One region of the Novosphingobium sp. BL-S-21 genome, then DNA from elsewhere that is predicted to be linked to it. Evidence: predicted binding sites of a transcription regulator. Region 1 holds the regulator's gene; the other holds the start of a gene.

What was found. Region 1 encodes LexA, which represses DNA repair genes until DNA is damaged. Its sites were predicted from a motif close to GTTCCNCNCTTGTTCT; they were not measured.
Region 2: the regulator LexA is predicted to act here: its motif matches at 7,249-7,264, upstream of ACZ1J6_RS23505 (DUF6771 family protein).

The regions. Positions count from the first base shown of each region.
Region 1 is NZ_CM145496.1:490,895-500,420, reverse strand. Features, by position in the region: gene ACZ1J6_RS10755 (anthranilate synthase component II) at 1-261, shown strand, start outside; gene trpD (anthranilate phosphoribosyltransferase) at 270-1,262, shown strand; gene trpC (indole-3-glycerol phosphate synthase TrpC) at 1,290-2,081, shown strand; gene moaC (cyclic pyranopterin monophosphate synthase MoaC) at 2,095-2,580, shown strand; gene ACZ1J6_RS10735 (molybdopterin molybdotransferase MoeA) at 2,577-3,791, shown strand; gene lexA (transcriptional repressor LexA) at 3,925-4,623, shown strand; gene ACZ1J6_RS10725 (ComEC/Rec2 family competence protein) at 4,671-6,893, opposite strand; gene gltX (glutamate--tRNA ligase) at 6,914-8,368, shown strand; gene ACZ1J6_RS10715 (citrate synthase) at 8,382-9,526, shown strand, end outside.
Region 2 is NZ_JBVFVP010000003.1:233,014-242,539, forward strand. Features, by position in the region: gene ACZ1J6_RS23465 (GH35 family beta-galactosidase) at 1-67, opposite strand, end outside; gene ACZ1J6_RS23470 (glycoside hydrolase family 1 protein) at 413-1,726, opposite strand; gene ACZ1J6_RS23475 (TonB-dependent receptor) at 1,737-4,064, opposite strand; gene ACZ1J6_RS23480 (TetR/AcrR family transcriptional regulator) at 4,203-4,868, shown strand; gene ACZ1J6_RS23485 (hypothetical protein) at 5,164-5,484, opposite strand; gene ACZ1J6_RS23490 (hypothetical protein) at 5,489-5,662, opposite strand; gene ACZ1J6_RS23495 (hypothetical protein) at 5,762-6,142, shown strand; gene ACZ1J6_RS23500 (SOS response-associated peptidase) at 6,241-6,894, opposite strand; gene ACZ1J6_RS23505 (DUF6771 family protein) at 7,269-7,412, shown strand; gene ACZ1J6_RS23510 (hypothetical protein) at 7,882-8,028, shown strand; gene ACZ1J6_RS23515 (ArdC family protein) at 8,577-9,526, shown strand, end outside.

The DNA.
Region 1 (9,526 bases):
GGCATTTTCGCAGGCATTACCTCACCTTTCACGGCGACCCGCTATCACTCGCTGATCGTCGAGGACATTCCCGAGGCGCTCAAGGTCAACGCCCGCTCGGACGATGGCCATGTCATGGGCTTCCGCCATGCCGATCTGCCCATCCATGGCGTGCAGTTCCATCCGGAAAGCATCGCCACCGAGCATGGCCATGCGATGCTGGCCAATTACCTGAGGCTCTGCGGCATCGACGCCCGGCTGCCCGCACGGATCGCGGCGTGACCTTGCAGATGACGTTGCCCGACCCGCTCCATCCCATCGAGGAAGCCGAAGCCGAGCACGCTTTCGGGCTGATCCTCGACGGCAAGGTCGATGACGATTCGATCGTCCGCTTCCTCATCGCCCTCACCGAACGGGGCGAGACTTCAGGCGAAATCGCCGGTGCTGCCCGGGCGATGCGCGCGCGCATGATCCCGATCTCGGCGCCCGGCAACGCCATCGACGTCTGCGGCACGGGCGGTGACGGCCATCACACGCTCAATGTCTCGACCGCGGTATCGCTGGTGGTCGCCGCCTGCGGCGTGCCCGTCGCCAAGCACGGCAACCGCGCCGCCAGTTCCAAGGCCGGCGCAGCCGATACGCTCGAAGCGCTGGGGCTCAACCTCGACCGCGCCGCGGAAACGGCTGAGGAAACGCTCGGCGACCTCGGCATCTGCTTCCTCTTCGCTGCCCGGCATCATCCGGCGATGGGGCGGATCATGCCGATCCGCAAGGCCATCGGCCGCCGTACGATCTTCAACCTGATGGGGCCGCTGGCAAACCCTGCAAACGTCACGCGCCAGCTCGTCGGCATTGCGCGACCAGCCTATGTGCCGATCTATGCCGAGGCATTGATGCACCTGGGCAGCACGCATTCTTTCGTCATTTCCGGCGACGAGGGGCTGGACGAACTCAGCCTCGCCGGCGGCAACGAAGTCGCCGAGATCAAGGACGGCGAGCTTTCGATGCGCCGCGTCTCGCCTGAGGATGTAGGGCTGCCCATCTCTCCAGTCGGGGCGATACGCGGCGGCGATGCGGCCCATAATGCCGATGCCCTGCGGCGACTGCTGCTGGGCGAGCATGGCGCCTATCGCGATGCCGTCCTGCTCAATGCCGCGGGCGCCCTCATCGTTGCCGGTGAGGTCGAAACCTGGCGGGAAGGCGTGGAAGAGGCTGCCGAGGCTATCGACAAGGGCTTGGCCAATGCTCTGCTCAATTGCTGGATTTCCGCGCTTCGGGCTTGAGGCGCTGCGTGTTTTCGAGGGTTACCGATGTCCGACAAGCTTACCGAGATCTGCGACACCAAGCGCATCGAAGTGCAGACGCGCAAGGGTTTCGCGACGCTGGATGACCTGGACGCCCGGTCCCGCGAACAGAGCGCACCTCGCGGCTTCGAGGCGGCCCTGCGCCGGAAGGCGAAGACCGAATTCGCCTTGATCGCGGAGATCAAGAAAGCTTCGCCTTCCAAGGGTTTGATCCGGCCTGATTTTCGCCCCACCGAACATGCCATCGCTTATGAGCGCGGCGGTGCGGCCTGCCTCTCGGTGCTGACCGACTCGCCTTACTTCCAGGGCCATGAAGATTTCCTCGTCGAGGCCCGGGCCGCTTGCTCGCTTCCGGTGATCCGCAAGGATTTCATGATCGATCCCTGGCAGGTCGCCGAGGCGCGCTCGATCGGCGCCGACGCGATCCTGATCATCATCGCCGCGCTGGACGACGTGCTTATGGCTGAAATCGAGGCTGCGGCGCGTGAGCGCGGGATGGACTGCCTGGTCGAAGTCCACAACGAAGACGAGATGGAGCGGGCGAGCCGCCTCAAGTCGCGTCTCATTGGCGTGAACAACCGTGATCTCAAGCGGTTCGCGACCGATATTTCGACGACGGAACGCCTTGCCCCGCTGGCACCCGCCGGCACCCTGCTCGTGAGCGAAAGCGGCATCAACACTCACGCCGATCTGCAACGGCTGTCGGCTTGCGGCGCCCGTACTTTCCTCGTTGGCGAGAGCCTGATGCGTCAGGCGGATATCCAAGCGGCAACCCGCCAGCTCCTCTTCGCAGATTGAGGATAGCCCGCGCTTGAGCAAGTCCCTTACTCACATCGATGCGGAAGGCTCGGCCCGCATGGTCGACGTTGGTGCCAAGGCCGCGACCCGCAGGGTCGCCGTGGCGTCCGGGCGGATCACGATGAGCGCCTCGGCCCTGGAAGCGATCCGCGCCGGCAATGCACCGAAAGGCGACGTGCTGGGAACGGCACGCATCGCGGGGATCATGGCCGCCAAGAAGACGGCGGACCTCATCCCGATGTGCCACCCGCTGACGCTGGACGCCGTGAACCTGGATTTCACGTTCGAGGACAGCGCCGTTCTGGCAATGGGCACTGCATCGCTGAGCGGCAAGACCGGGGTGGAAATGGAAGCCATTACAGCGGTTTCCGTGGCTCTGCTGACAATTTACGACATGGCCAAGGCGCTCGACAAGGGCATGGTCATCGGTGACATTCGCCTGATCGAAAAGCGTGGCGGCAAATCGGGCGACTGGAAGATCGAGACATCGTCGCGATGATCCCGCCGATCGCTCTGGAAGAGGCACAGGCCCGACTGCTTGCGCTGGTCGAGCCGCGGCCCGTCGAGCACGTCGACATCGACGGTGCGCTGGGTCGCTATCTCGCGGCTCCGTTGCTGGCACGCCGGGTCCAGCCTGCCGCCGATATCTCCGCCATGGACGGTTATGCCGTCAGCGAAGGGGACTTGTCCGGACCCTGGCAGGTGATCGGTGAAAGCGCGGCAGGGCGGCCTTTCGGTGCAGCCGTCGATCCGGGTCAAGCCGTGCGGATCTCCACCGGCGCCCTGTTGCCCGAAAATGCGCGGGCCGTGATCCTGCAGGAGGATGTCGACCGGGACGGCGATCACCTCGCCCTCACGGGAGAGGCGCCCTCACCAGGCCACAAGCACGTCCGCTTCCGCGGCATGGATTTCGCCGATGGAGCGCCGCTGCTCGCCCCCGGGGCATTGATCGGACCGGCGCAAGCCGGTCTTGCCATTTCGGCGGGCCACCGGCATCTCGCCGTCCGCCGCCGCCCCCGGCTAACCGTGATCGATAGCGGCGATGAATTGTCCGGCGATCCCGAATGCTGCGCAGCCCATCAGATACCCGCCAGCAACGGCGCCATGCTGACCGCTCTTGCGCGTAGCGTTCCCGTCGATGCAAATCGAAATGGACCAATCCCCGACGATCTGGACGCTCTGGTCGCCGCCTTCGATGCGGCCGCCGATGCCGACGTGATCGTGACGAGCGGGGGAGCGTCAGTGGGCGATCACGACCTTCTCCGGCCGGCACTGGAAAAATGGGGCGCCGAAATCGACTTCTGGCGCGTCGCGATCAAACCCGGCAAGCCGCTCATGGTCGCGACACGGCAAACGGCAGGGCGTCGTCAACTGGTGATCGGGCTTCCCGGCAATCCCGTGTCCAGCCTGGTAACCGCATATTTCTTCGTTCTTCCCGTACTGCGCGCATTTCTGGGCGCGGCGCAGCCCTTACCCCGCGCGATTGCCACCCGGCTTTCGGCACCTTTGAGGACGGGAGGGGCGCGCCGCGAATTCCTGCGGGGATCCTGGGATGGTGAGGCGGTCCATGCCCTCTCACTACAGGATAGCGGCGCCTTGTCCTCGCTTGCCGCCAGCAATGTCCTGATCGACCGGTCGGCGCATGCCCTCGCCGCTGATCGCGGTGATCCCGTTCAGGTGTTCTTGCTCCAAAATGGCGGTATTGCTTGACGATACCCTATTCGTTGCATAATTGTTCCCTCATTGTTCGCAGACAAGTTCCCTGAACGACACATCAAGTCAGCCGGGGCCGGTTCGTCGGGCGATTCAGGCCAAGTGCCACAGAACACATGAGGCTAAGCAGATGTTGACGCGCAAGCAGCACGAATTGCTCCGGTTCATTCAGGTCCGGCTTGAAGAGAGCGGCATTTCCCCCAGCTTCGAGGAAATGAAGGAAGCGCTCGATCTCAAGTCGAAGTCGGGCGTCCATCGGTTGATTTCCGCGCTGGAGGAACGTGGCTTCATCCGCCGCCTTCCCAACCGTGCCCGCGCTCTCGAAGTGCTCCGCCAGCCCGAAGACGCCACGAGCAAGCCGGCCAAGGCCGCGGCTGCGGTATCGGCGGCGCGTGGCGGCAACGCCGCACCTTCCCGTCCGGCGGCGGTCGCCAGGCCCGCCAACGACGTGATCGAAATCCCCCTTCATGGTCGTATTGCCGCGGGCGTGCCGATCGAGGCCCTGGAAGGCCAGTCTTCGCTCCCGGTGCCTGCGGCCCTGCTCGGTGCAGGCGATCACTATGCACTGGAAGTCTCAGGCGACTCGATGGTCGATGCCGGCATTCTCGACGGGGATTTCGCACTCGTAAAGCGGACCACCACGGCCAGGGATGGCGAGATCGTCGTCGCCCTTGTCCGGGGTGAGGAAGCGACGCTCAAGTATCTGCGCCGGGAAGATGGCATGGTGCGCCTCGATCCCGCGAACGCCGCTTACGAACCGCAGATCTACGGACCTGACGAAGTAGAAGTCCAGGGCAAGCTGGCAGGCCTGCTGCGCCGCTATCATTGATCCGTCTCAGGAGGGCGCCCTGTTCGCCCTCCTCAGGCCAGCGGTCGCTAATACCATCCCTTGCGTTCGATCATGGTCGGCGCAGCGGGCTTCCACCAGCCATGATTTCCTTGCCCCTCCGCCACGGTCGTCACACTGCGGCTTGCAAGATCGATAGTCAGCCCGCCCGTTCGATCCAGCATCTGGCGATCAACTTTGAGCCACTTCGGCAGGCAGGTCCTCGGCAAGCGGCGTTCGGCGATCACCACGTCGGCCCACCTGCACGCCTCGGCCAGTTGCATCTCGGGGACGATGGCCCTCCCCCGCGCGATCAACACATGCCGAGCCTCTTCGCCGTGACGTAGCTCGACGGCGCAGAAGTCCGCGTTGCATCGCGTTCCGGGCGCCGTCTGCGCATTGACCGGGACCTCTCGCGTCCCGGCAACTTCCATGAGGTTGTCCAGGGCGTAGTCGCCGGAACCGGTGCGAAGCATCACGAGCCGATGGCTCTCGGGATCGATCCAGCCCACATGGCGGCCATCGCCCGAAACCATGATGTCCGGAACCGGAATGAGCATCAAGCCGAAGAAACCGGCAGCTATAGGCAAAATCCCCCATAGCCGGATGCGACCGTCCCAAAGGCCCAGCCAGAGGCCTCCAACGACAAACAACGAAAAATGCCACCCACTCATCGTGGGCATCACCCGAACGGCTCCCGGTTCCGCGGCTATGAAGCGGGCGATGGCCAACAGGGCGTCGATAGCGTGGTTCGCCAGCCACCACACCGGACCTCCAAGCCCAACCACATCGAGCAGCAGCGCCAGGGCGACGAAAGGCATGATGACCAGCGTCGTCAAAGGGATCGCGATCACATTGGCGACAGAACCGTAGAGGCCGGCACGATGGAAATGGAACAGGGCGATGGGCATCAACGCCAATTCGATCGCTATGCCGGTGATCAGGATCATCGTGAGGTTGCGCATGGCCTTGAACGGCCAGGCCTCTTCCCGGGGTGCCAACCAGCGCTTCAGCGGCTCTGCATTGCCGAGTGCCACCAAAACCATCACCGCCGCGAAGCTCATCTGGAAGCTGGGACCAACGACCGACTCGGGCCAGATGACCAGCACGATGACAGCCGCCACCGCCAGCAAGCGCATGGACAGCGCTTCACGGCCCCATGCCATGGCAGCGAGAACGAGCAGAGCGCCCAGGAAAGCCCGCATGGTAGGCACCTGCGAGCCGCTTAGCAGCGTGTAACCCAGCCCCGCGGCCGCACCGCATGTTGCGGCCAATATCGGCAGGCGGACCCTCAGGGCCAGTGCCGGGAAAAGGGCCAGAAGGCGCAATACGACGAAATAGACGCAGCCGATCACGGCACTCACGTGAAGTCCGCTGATCGACAGAAGGTGAGCCAGGCCCGCATCGCGCATGGCCTGGGCATCACCCTGGCCGATCGCGCCCATGTCTCCGGTCGTCAGCGCTGCCGCGATACCGCCCGGCGACCCCGCGAGATGCGTCGTTATATGACGGGACAACGCGGCACGCTGGTCGGCGAGCCAATCGCCTCCACGCCCGAGCGATATCACTTCGACCGGCGATGTAATCGAGCCCGTGGCCGACAGGCCTGAAAACCAGGCCGCGCGCGCAAAATCGTATCCTCCAGGGAACATGGGTGATGCCGGAGGGGTAAGTCGGCCGCGGAACCGAATGACCGCACCGGTGCTCAGCGGCTGTTCCCGCAGTGCGGCCGGCAGATTGACCCGGACCTTGATGGACCGCCCGCTTCGTGGCTCTTGCAACGCCAGTGTCAGCCGATCCCGCTGCAGCGCCGGCTGCTCTTCGAGCGACAGGACCCGGGCCGTGAAGATGCCCGACATGTTTCGCTCTATGGCCGGTTGCCCGACGATTTCCGACCGGGTCCAGATCGATAGGCACCCCGCCAGGACGACCAGCGATAGCGAAAGGATCGCCTGTCTGATATAAGGAAACCGAGCCGATCCGACGTGCCAGTTCAATGCGAATAATGCAATCGAGACGCATACTACGCAAAGGGCTACCCATGTCGCTGCAGACGACAGGAAAAACCAAGCAATTGCGCCAGTTCCAAAGGCCACGGCCAGCCACGGCGCTCTGGTGAAACTGCAGTTCGAAAGAAAACACTCGACACCCGCCAAACCGCTCGACAAGTGGCTCTTGCTGATCCATGGGCGATGCTGCAATGCAGCGCCTCCGGCTAAAACCGGACGCTCGAAATCAACCGTCGTGGCGGCGTGGCTGGCCATGGCGAGCATAGGACAGGAAGGTTATTAGAATGGCAAGCGGCAGTGCATCGAGCGGAGCGGCGGCAAGCAAGGCCGTCGTCACGCGCTTTGCCCCCTCGCCCACGGGTTATCTCCATATCGGAGGCGCTCGTACCGCTCTCTTCAACTGGCTCTTCGCCCGTCACCACGGCGGCAAGTATCTGCTTCGCATCGAGGACACCGACCGCGCGCGCTCGACCGAGCCGGCGATCGAGGCGATCTTCGACGGACTGACCTGGCTCGGCCTCGATGGCGACGAACCGGCGGTGTTCCAGTTCGCCCGTTCGGACCGCCATGCTGAAGTGGCCGCCGATCTGTTGGCTAACGGCCACGCCTATCGCTGCTACCTCACGACCGAGGAACTCGCCGAACGCCGCCAGAAGGCGCAGGAAGAACGCCGCCCATTCCGCATCGACAGCGAATGGCGCGATGCCGATCCCTCGACCTGGCCCGCCGACAAGTCCTACGTCGTGCGCGTCAAGGCGCCGCGTGACGGCGAGACGACGATCACCGATCTGGTCCAGGGCGAAGTCACCGTTCGGAACGAGGAAATCGACGATTTCGTCATCCTGCGCTCCGACGGTACGCCGACCTACATGCTGGCCGTCGTCGTGGACGACAACGACATGGGCGTTACCCATGTTCTGCGCGGTGACGACCACCTCAACAACGCCTTCCGCCAGCTCGTGATCATCCACGGCATGGGCTGGGAAGTGCCGGTCTACGGCCATGTGCCGCTGATCCACGGTTCGGACGGCGCCAAGCTTTCCAAGCGTCACGGCGCTCTTGGCGTCGATGCCTACCGCGACGAGATGGGCGTCCTGCCGGAAGCGCTGTTCAACTATCTGCTGCGCCTTGGCTGGGGCCACGGCGATGAAGAATTCATCAGCCGCGAACAGGCCGTGAAGTGGTTCGACATGGCCGACGTCGGCAAGTCGCCCTCGCGCTTCGATCTCGCGAAGCTGCAGAATCTCAATGGCCACTACCTGCGCGAGGCGAATGACGCCCGCCTGGCGGAACTGGTCCTGCCGCGCCTGGTCCAGGCCGGCTACGAACATACCGACCTTGCCCTGCTTGCGCAGGCGATGCCGGTACTGAAGGTCCGTGCAAAGGACCTCAACGAACTTGCAGAAGGCGCGGCCTTCCTGTTTGCCAAGCGTCCGCTCGCGTTCAGCGAGAAGGCGCAGGCGCTGTTGACGGACGAGGCGCGGGGGCGCCTTGCCGCCATTCACGAGCGTCTTTCCAGCGAGCCCGAATGGCTCCTGGAGGCACTGGAAGCCAACCTGAAGGCAATGGCCGAGGATCTGGGATTGGGCCTCGGCAAGCTCGCGCAACCCTTGCGGGCGGCCCTGACTGGTCAAACGACCTCTCCGGGTATTTTCGACGTATTGGTTCTGCTCGGCCGGGACGAAAGCCTCGCACGCATTGGCGCGCAGGCGGACGCCGCGACCGGGTCGCACATATAAGGAGTAAGAACTGGTGGGTGATCAGGTCAAACTGAATGCTGGTGGCACGGAATTCGACTACCCCGTACTGAAGGGCAGTGTCGGCCCGGATGTCATCGATATCCGCAAGCTCTACGCCCAGACGGGCAAGTTCACGTACGATCCCGGCTTCACGTCGACGGCCAGCTGCGAAAGCGCGCTGACCTATATCGACGGCGACGAAGGCGTGCTGCTCCATCGCGGCTACCCGATCGGCCAGCTGGCTGAAAATTCGTCGTTCATGGAAACCAGCTACTTGCTGCTCAATGGCGAACTGCCGAGCGCCGACGAACTGGCAACCTTCGAAAACACCATCACGCGCCACACGATGCTCCACGAGCAGCTGGCGAACTTCTACCGCGGCTTCCGCCGTGACGCCCACCCGATGGCGATCATGTGCGGCGTCGTCGGCGCGCTCTCGGCGTTCTATCACGACTCGACCGACATCTCGGACCCCGAGCACCGCAAGATCAGCTCGCACCGCCTGATCGCCAAGATGCCGACGATTGCGGCAGCGGCCTACAAGTACTCGGTCGGCCAGCCCTTCGTCTATCCTGACAACAAGCTGAGCTACACCGGCAACTTCCTGCGCATGACCTTCGGCGTGCCTGCGGAAGAGTATGAAGTGATCCCGGCCGTCGAAAAGGCCATGGACCGCATCTTCATCCTGCACGCCGACCACGAGCAGAACGCCTCGACCTCGACCGTACGCCTTGCCGGTTCGTCGGGCGCCAACCCGTTCGCATGCATCGCGGCCGGTATCGCCTGCCTCTGGGGTCCTGCGCATGGCGGCGCCAACGAAGCCGCGCTCAACATGCTCAAGGAAATCGGCACGCCGGACAAGATCCCGCACTACATCGAGCGTGCGAAGGACAAGAACGATCCGTTCCGCCTGATGGGCTTCGGTCACCGCGTCTACAAGAACTACGATCCCCGCGCCACGGTCATGCAGAAGACCGTTCGCGAGGTGTTCGACGCGCTGAAGGTTACCGACCCGCTCTTCGAGACTGCCCTGCGCCTCGAGGAAATCGCGCTCAACGATCCGTACTTCGTCGAGAAGAAGCTGTTCCCGAACGTCGACTTCTACTCGGGCATCATTCTCTCGGCCATCGGCTTCCCGACCACGATGTTCACGGCGCT
Region 2 (9,526 bases), on a different replicon from region 1:
CAAAGGCGGCCACAGACATAGCCAACCGGCACAGCACATCTTTCACAGCATTCTCCCTGGCGAACATTCTTCTGACGTCAGATTAGAATTATCATTCTTAATATGCAACCAGCAATGGGGGAGTGCTTTGAGGCAGCTAGATCGCGGGGCAGCAAACGACCAATCTCGCGCATTCGTGGAGACGATCATCAGTGCTTCAGGAATGGCATGTGTTGGATGGGGACCTGCCGTTCCCGGCGCTGGCAGCGAATGGCGGCTCTGTCCCACGAGCTTCCGGCAGTAGCCGACCAACTTACGTCGTTCCGAGGCGAATGCGGGAATGGCGGCTGTTGTCACGATCCGCCGCGTGGCTTACGTAAACATGCCTGGCCGCGATCGCGATATGCCATCCAGATATTTGGGTTAACGCAAGTCAGATGCTATTGGCCCTTGCATACTGTCCTAAGTACGAAGCGCTGGGCTTAGGAGTACGAACGAAGGTCTGACGATCTACTGAGACCAAACCGAAATGAGCTGTGTACGCTCGGTTCCATTCGAAGTTGTCGAGAAGCGACCAATGGATGTAACCGCGTACGTCCGTGCCGTCGTAGATGGCTCTCCCAAGCCCAGCCAGCGCGCGTTCGATATACGCCACGCGTCGCTTGTCGTCCGAAATAGCGACGCCGTTTTCGGTCACGATAATAGGCTTGCCTGTTGCTTTGGCGGTCCACTTAACGGTCGCTTCTAGCGCTTCGGGGTAAAACTCGATACCGCTCTCTGTCACCTCGCTGCCGGGCGGCGGAGGAAGATCAAGTTCAGGACCAACGACGGCGCGTCCGTAGGTTTGCACACCTACGAAATCATCCTTCGAGGCAACCTCGAACCAGGGCGTGTAGACCTCATCAATCTTGCGCTTGAGCGCGTTAGGTCCGGGCGCCGCCTGCTCATCTGAGATAGCGATGCTGAGCCCGAGAAGGAGATCGGGACGGGTCGCTTTGATGGCGTCGCGCGCTCGCTGATGCGCCACCAATTGATTTTGCCGCGCGCTTGGAATGTCAAAAGTGGGTGTCGACGAAAACCGGTCCGACCCGACCATCCTCGCCGCTGCCTTGTTAGCCATCGAGAAGAACCGCATGGTCTTGTTAAACTCTGGCTGCCACGAAAGCTGCGCGGCCAGGTTGGGTTCGTTGAAAGTGATGGCATGCGTGTAATTCGGACCAAGGGCCTTAGCAGCGGTTTCGCAAAAGCGGACAAAATGATCGACGTTGCTGGCCACCTCCCAGCCGCCAGCCCCCGCGAACCAGCGCGGAACGCTGAAATGCGAATAGGTGACGAAGGGCTTGATCCCCAGCTCGACGCAATAATCAATCATTCGACGGTAAAGGCTAAGGGCGGCCTGCGAGTACTGGCCTTGTTCTGGCTCGATTCGCGACCATTCGATGCCGAAACGATAAGTGTTCAGTCCGATCCGCTTGACCAAATCGATGTCTTCATTCCAGCGGTTAAGACTATCGCAGGCATCGCCTGACGGCTCTGCGAAGGAACTGGGCTTGAGATGCTCCATCACCCAAACGTCGGAATTGACGTTGTTGCCCTCGACCTGATGGCCCGCTGTGGCAGCGCCCCATAAGAAGTCTTGGCGCAGCTTACGGCGGGTCGCACCCAATAGCGGCGATGCAGCGGTGGCAGCAATGAGGCCCGCCCCGGCGGTTTGAAGAAAGTGTCGGCGGTTTAGCGGATCGAACACGCTGGTCTCCTTAGAACCGGAACTGCACGTTCGCACCGATGGTGCGCACCGAGTCGAAGCCGAATTGCTGCTGGTAGCTGGCAATGCCTTGCGTTGCGTCGCCGGCATCAAGGCCGATAAAGTTCGGATTGTATTCGTTTGTGCAGTTCTTGCAGAAGACGGAGATCCGGATCCCATTGTCGAGCTTGATGCCGGCACTGGCGCCGATCAGATCGACGATCGGAACGCGTGCCCCCGGCGCGCGATTTACGAGATAGTTGATGGAGGAACGGTGATACCAGTTCGCCTCGATGAACGGATGGACGCTTCCTCCAGTGTCGAACTCGTAGATAGCCTGGAAAGATGACGTGAAGGTCGGCGCGGTTGGTGTCTGGTTGCCGCGAGCGTTGAAGGATCCGGTTGTTGCGCAGCTCGGATCGGTTTGCCCTGGATAACACTGTGCGCCGGCGAAATCGCCGAACTTCGAGTCCAATACGGTGCCAGACGCATTGATCGAAAGGCCGCGCAGCGGATTTGCGTTCAGGGTAACTTCCACCCCTTTGCTTTTGACCGAAGCCGCATTCTGCACCACAAAAGCCTGAAGCGCGGTATCGAGAGACTGGGTTTGATAATTATCGAACTTGGTGTGGAAGGCGGATACGTTGAAGACCAACCTGCGATTGAACCAGCTCGTCTTGAAACCGATTTCTGCCGTGTTCGACTTCTCGCCGCGTACCAGAAGGTCAGAAGTCGCCGTTGCGGCTGTATCGTTGAAGCCCGGCCCCTTGTACCCGCGACCATAGGATCCATAGATCATGGCGTCCGGTGTCAGCTGGAACTGTCCGCCGGCACGCCAACTAAAATCGGTGTGACCATAGGATTGCGCAAACGTCCCCGGAACTGCCAGGGGTACGAAGTAAGAATCTTGATTCTGATCGAGATCGATCGAGATCTCGTCACGCGTTACGCGGCCGCCTGCGAAGATTTTGAACGCATCGCTCACCGAGAACGTCAGTTGTCCGAAAGCCGCATAACTGTCAGTCTTCATGCGGTAATCGTAGTCGCGTCCGAGGAAAAAGTTGTTGCTGACGGAACAGGTGCCCGGAGGTGCGCCCGGCGTGGCGGTGGCACCGACGCAAAACGGATATCCTGGCAGCAGGAATGACGGCAGGAAATTGTTGCCGGCGATCTGACCCTGTTGATCTATAGTCGAATGGAAATAATAGAGGCCAGCTTGGCCCGTCAGTCGATTTTCTGCGGGAAGAGCGACGCGGAACTCGTTCGAAAACTGATCGTATCGACCATCAGTGTAGTTTCGATTGGCGCCGTTGAGATTGGTGAAATCAACGTCGAGCTGCGAATTTATGCTGTAAAATTTCCACGCAGCGACGTTGCTTACGACAAGCCCGTTCGGGCTCGTCCATGAAAGCGATGCCTGGGCTCCGCCCAGCTTGAGATCGCGCCAATATCCACCGTCTCCGGCAAACGTGTAATTCTCGTCTCCCGGTGTGATAGCGGAAGACGCCAGCGCGGCCGCATTAGTGCTATTTGGTCCCAATGATCGATAGGTTCGGTCGCTTACCCCAGCGACGCCATGCGCCTCTGCGTACTCGCCGATGATGTACAGTTCGAGCGACGGTGTTATTTCCTGAAGGTATTTCGCCCTTACCCCGTATTGTTCGCGATCGAGATCGTTGCGCACGTTGTTGAGACCGACGAAATTAGTTCCCGGTTCCTCATACGAGTACGTACCGTTGATCCGCAGCGCCCCGCTTTCTCCCACGGGAATATTGATCGTCTCTCGTCCGATCATAGACCACGATTTAACCTTGCTGCCCGGCGTGGACCGATTTGAAAACTCCATATCGGTGACGCTCTCGAACGTGCCGAGCTTCGGCCGAGTAGACACGACGTTCAGTAGGCCCGCCGAAGCGTTCTTTCCGAAAAGCAACCCTTGAGGGCCGTTGAGCACTTCAACACGCTCGACGTCGTTGAACAGCCCCTGAGCCAGGAACGGCCGGCCTAGATTAACGTCATCCAAAGCGGTGGCTACGCTGGAGTCGATGGTGGTCGCGAAAGCTTGGGTACCGACCCCGCGCACGGCGAATGTGTTGTCGCTGCCCACCTGCAAACTAGGCGCTGCGAGCGCAACCTGAGTGAGGTCATTTACGTTTCGATTGCGCAGCGTGTCGGCCCCGAGGGCGGTCACGCTTACCGGAACATCTTGAAGCCGCTCCGCTCGGCGTTGCGCAGTAACGACGATTTCGCTCACGCCTTCACCCGTCGCTTCGACCTGCGCCCAAGCCGGGCTGGCCACTGCAGACAGACCCACCGTTGCAAGAAGAATTGCCCTATTCATCCCCTACCTCCCGAACCTGCGACCCGATTGACGGTCGCTTGGGGCATAGATAAAACTGAAACATACATGTGTGCAAGCATGAATGTTTATTATGGCAACCTATCGACGCGGTAGCTAGAACTAGGATCGGACGAAAGAATGAGTGCAGATGGAACCGGGACGCCGACGAAGGTCCGCAGGACTCAGGAGCAGCGCACAGCCCAAACGCGACGCGCGCTGATCGAAGGAGCCATCACGGTGATTTATGAGGTGGGCTACGGCGGAGCTACCATCGAACTTATCTCAGCGAAGGCAGGCGTCTCGCGAGGCCCTGTTCTCCATCACTTTGGAACGCGTGCGGCTTTGATGGCCGAGGTTGTTAAGCACGTCGCCGATGAAGACATGATTGGCTACGAGGAATCCCGCCGAACGACAGGCATCGGGAACAACCTGTATGACTGGCCTCACGTGCTTTGGGGAGTGCTTAACAAGCCGTCCGGCATCGCTGTTCTGGAAATCCTTCAAGCTACTCGCAGTGATCCCGATCTGGCCGCATATGTCTTACCGATGCAGGAAATCGTTGAGGAAAATGCTCTGAAAGCGATGCGCAGAGCATTCGGAGGTGATCGAGAACTGGCATTGACCGTGATGCGCCTCATGGTTTGGGCCGCGCGAGGCTTATCAATCGCCGATCGCCATCTTCCTCATGTAGACATGAACAAGTCTGCCATAGATTTGCTTTCCAACCTTTTGCGAATGGCAGCCCCAGACGGAATGTTGCGCCCCTTGGCCACTCTCCAGGCATCGGGAGATTTGGGAGGATAGATCAGCGGCTGGCGACTTATGGAACGCTCGCGCCAACATAAAGCAGGGGGGCTAAGTGCTTTCGCGATATCAGCTCTTCGCCCGGGAGCAGCCGTTGGTTGCTAGGCGGCGTGGACAAATTTGAGCCCATATCTGGCGACGACGAATTGCATAATGCCAAGGAATCTGCTGGCCAATTGCTCCTATTCGTCTGCCCCCAATGAGTAGGGGCGGGTCGCTCATACCCAAACTTCCGCTTCCCACCCCTTCCGGTCAGTCGGCTTGACGCCGGCGAGGTCAGGGGCGGGCGCCGCCGTCAGCTTCGAAACCGATCGATCGCGCGCTTCCATTCCCGCTCATCTGGCATTGGCAGGCGCACGGTCGGCTCTTCGCGGCAGGTCTCGAATTTCACCGGCGCCAGCTTCCGAAATTTTGTTCGCCAGCATTCGCTGCAGTAGAAACGGCCCTGCGCCTTTGTGAAGGTGGAATCCCAACCCTTGCGCTCAAAGAGATACCACAGCGCATGGGGATCGAAGACGGCCGACCGCCCGCACGCGCACGTCACCTTAATCTGGTAATGCCAGGCTGCGGCTTCGAACAGCCGGGTCGGGATCCTCAGTCCGTCAGAGTAGCGCACTTCATCAGCTGCGCGCCGACTGCTTCGCGAGAACAGCGGCGCAGGCGAGGGCGCCCGTCATGTAAGGCCCGTCGTCCTGTTCGCCTGATCTTATCTGTCGCAGGAACTCCCGATTATCGAGGCCGCGCGTCTCCAGCGCTGTCGCCACCGCGTGGCGGATTTCCTTTATATGTTCCATCTTTTGATCCTCCGGGGTGCTCTGCACACATCGACTCATGGTGAGAACATATAGAGAACATGCTAGAGTCGCGCTACCGATTCGACAGCGAGGATTGCCATGGAACAGCTGCCCACCACATCGACACTCGACGACTTGCGCCGCGAAGTCAGCAGAATAGCCGGAGGCGGTGGCTCGTTTCAGGATATCAGCAAAGGCCCCGATTTTCGGGCTTTCGTGCCCGCAGCCCCCGACCCGCGTCTTCGCCCCGCCGGGCGAACGGCTGCGCCTGCCGAGCGCGGAGCATTTGGCCGCTGGCTACTCACGCAGACCGGGCGCGGTGGTCTGGTCGGCGAACTGGCGAAGTGCGCCGTGGCGGATCGCGGCTTTCCGAAGGACGGCGATCCCGAGGCGGTACGGCAGCGGCTTCGCGTCGGCCAGGCAGAAGGCGACATGTTCGAGGCGGTCGATGAGGCCGAACTCGACTGGCTGAGCTATTGAGGCCGGGCCGTAATTTTAATCCGGCGCGGATCTCTCCCGCATTGCATCCGGCTTTTCCGTCTAGGATCATTCGTTGATGCTGAAGCAGGCCGAGATGATCATAGTAGCGTTGCTGATGGCGGTGGCGTTTTTGGCGCAGGTGGTGGGCTGGTCCGCTTGAACCATGGCTCGCTCGTGCGATCAACGATCAGCGGCGCGTCATAGACGCGGCAGAGCGCGAAGGCTTCGTCAGGATCGCCGTTGGTCCAGCGGTCCCAATGCTCCTGGACAAGGACCGTCGGCATGCGATCGTGGACGTCGGCCATCTGCTCGCACCCGTTTACCATGACCATCGAGTAACAGTCGCCCCACTCAGCCGTCGGCCGCCAGACACCTGCGACCGCGAACACGCCCTGATCGGGGAGGGAGTACCATGTGCGTGTCATGGCGCCCTTGGCGCCCTCGGCTTCCGCCCAGGCTGTGACGGGGATCAGGCACCGCCGTTTGCGGAAGCTGTCCACCCAGAAGCCGGTGTGCATCTTGTCCTCCCGCGTGTTGTTGACGGGCTTGGGCTTGAGCGGCGCGCCGGTCTTCTTGCTCTTGAGGACGAGGGGAAAGCCCCAGTTCATCGCGCGGACCGCGCCGTCTGCGACCACGAGGCCGGGATAGCCGGGGTAGATCTCGGCCGCGAAGTTTGGCGCGGCGTTCGATGTCGCTCGGAACAACCCTGCGACGGCGGCGGCGGGCGCTGTCATCCGATAGAGATTGCACATGCGCTGATCCTGCGCCTCGCCTGTCGCGCGGTCAATCCGATGGGAGAGGGGGCGTCTTGTCAATCGACTAACAATATTGCGTGACCGCGACACGACGCGGCACCCTTTCAGACCGCTCTTGATCCTCCGCCTTGCCCGCCCACTTTTCGTCTTGGTCTCGATGCACATCGGCGGCACCGGATATATGGCTGGCTTCCTAGGTTCGGTTGGGATGACGGACCGTATCGCCGGTTGGGCCCCCTGATTATGCCGTCATTAGTGATTTCCGCTTCGCAATTTCCGCACCTGTCGCTCATGTAGCCCCCTGATCTTTCGATTAAGGGTTATGTCGCGGGTGGCGGCGGCATGCAGAGAGGGCGCTCCTTGTTCTATATGTGATCCATTCTCTTTGGATAAAAGGGATCCACCTTCAGCACCTATCGCATGCCATCTTGAGGGCGCCTGCCTGGGCGCGTGTCGGCATGACCATGCGTGACGAGCGGATGCGACCAAAAGCCGCTGCAGAACTTGCGCTATAGATCATCGAGCGGCTTGCCGACTATTCGCCATTCCGGACCCGATCAGTGGACGCTCTTCCCCTGTGCGTCTCCGTTTTCGGTCCGGGCGGCGAATGGAAGATATTTGCGATACCCTTTGGGATTGGCGATCAGGCGGCGCGCGCGGAAACCGATGCCTGTACGTCCAGACCTTTGCGACGCGGCGTCCAAATTTTCTCCGGACCTATAGGGTCTCCAGCGCCCGATCGCATTGTCATCATCCGCGAAGAGTCAAGGGACGCCCGCTCAATCCAGTGCTCGTTCCTACCGTCTGAACGGCGATACCTGGGAGGTCCTTCTGGTGACGTCTCAGTGCAAGGGGAGATGGATCCTTCCAGAGTGCCAGATAGAGCCGGGCGAAACAGCCTCGCAGCGTGCCGCAACCGAGACCTTCGAGGAACCCGGCGTCCGTGGGACCGTGTCGAGCCAGCCGCTTGCGACTTCTGCCCTGATGTATCCCAGCCGCGCCAAGGTCTATGCCTTGATAGTGAAGGCGGAGTGGGACAGCTGGCCGGAAATGAACGTGCGCGAGCGGGCGTGGCTTTCCCTGTACAAAGCGCACACTTTCTTCGAGACAAAGGCCTCCAACGGGCTCTGAAGGCATTCGCGGGGCAGCGCAACTGGGCGAAGGTTCAGCAAGACAGGGGTTCGTTGCGCCTCCGGTGTAACGCTATTTTCCGACACAGACCGGGGCGGCAAACACTGCCGGGGCGCCTCACGCCGACTGCGTGACCGCGCTCTATGCCAACGCGCTGAAGGGCTGATCGCCCTCGTTTCCGCGCGCAGGGCACCGAGCCCCTCGCAAGCTTGAGGGTCTCGGCCTTCGGTTTCGATCGCTGGCGCAAGGGGAAGTGGCGGTCGGCGGGGCATACCCCGCCTCGATGTTGACGCGCGCAGGCTGCGCCCGCGCGCGGCATCAGTTGTGAGCCTCTCCCGATCAAAGTCGGGGTGCGGGCTCGACAACCGTCTGGGCCCGCCATCGGCCCCTGCAAGCCGCTCCTTCGTCGCGGCTCCTCCACATCCGTTCCGGCCTTTCAGGTGCAGGCGCCGCTTGATGCGGGCCCTGTCGGTCGTCCGGGCCGCCCACCCCCCGCCTTTTCGGGGGAGGCCCATGATGGGTTTTGCGGGCAGTGCAGGAGGTAAGACATGCGCAGCAATCCCAAGGTCCCGCAATGCGCGAGGCCCCAATCGGATCAGGACGGGAAGGCCAATGCATCAGGCAGGGCCTCGCTCTACGACGAGGTCACGGCCCGGATCATGGCCGAGCTTGAAGCGGGGCGGGTGCCATGGGTGCAGCCGTGGAGCAATGAAGTCGCCGGAGGAAGTCCTCCCGTCGCGGGACTTCCCGTCAATGCGCTGACCCGGCGTGCCTATTCCGGAATTAACGTGCTTATTCTTTGGGGATCGGTGATCGCGGGCGGCTGGGCCTCTCAAAGTTGGCTGACCTTCAAGCAGGCGCTGGCCGCTGGTGGCAATGTCCGCAAAGGCGAGCATGGGACGCAAGTGGTCTATGCCGACCGCTTCACGCCTGAGGCGGAAAAGGTACGGGCGAGGGAAAGCGGCACTGATGCCCGTTCAATTGCATTCCTCAAACGCTTCACGGTTTTCAATGTGGCCCAGTGCGAAGGCCTGCCGGACGATTTTCTTGGTTCGCCGATTGCCTTGCCCGAGCGCGAAATCGTGCCGGTGGCAGAAGCCGTCATTGCCGCAAGCGGAATCGAATTTCGCGTCGGCGGGACGAAAGCGTTCTATTCGCCCGGTCAGGACTTCATCCAAGTTCCGCCGCAGCAGGCGTTCCACGATCAGGTGAACTTCTATCGGACGGCGCTGCACGAACTGACCCACGGAGCCGGCCATAGTTCCCGTCTCAATCGTAATCTGACAGGTGCCTTCGGTTCAAAGGACTACGCCCGTGAGGAAATGGTCGCTGAGATGGGTTCGGCTTTCCTGTGCGCTTCGCTCGGGATCGTACCAACGGTTCGCCATGCAGACTATATCGGGGCATGGCTCGAGGTGCTGCGTGAGGACAACCGCGCCATCTTCCGCGCGGCCAGCATGGCGAGCAAAGCGGCGGAATGGCTCCTTACCCGCTACGA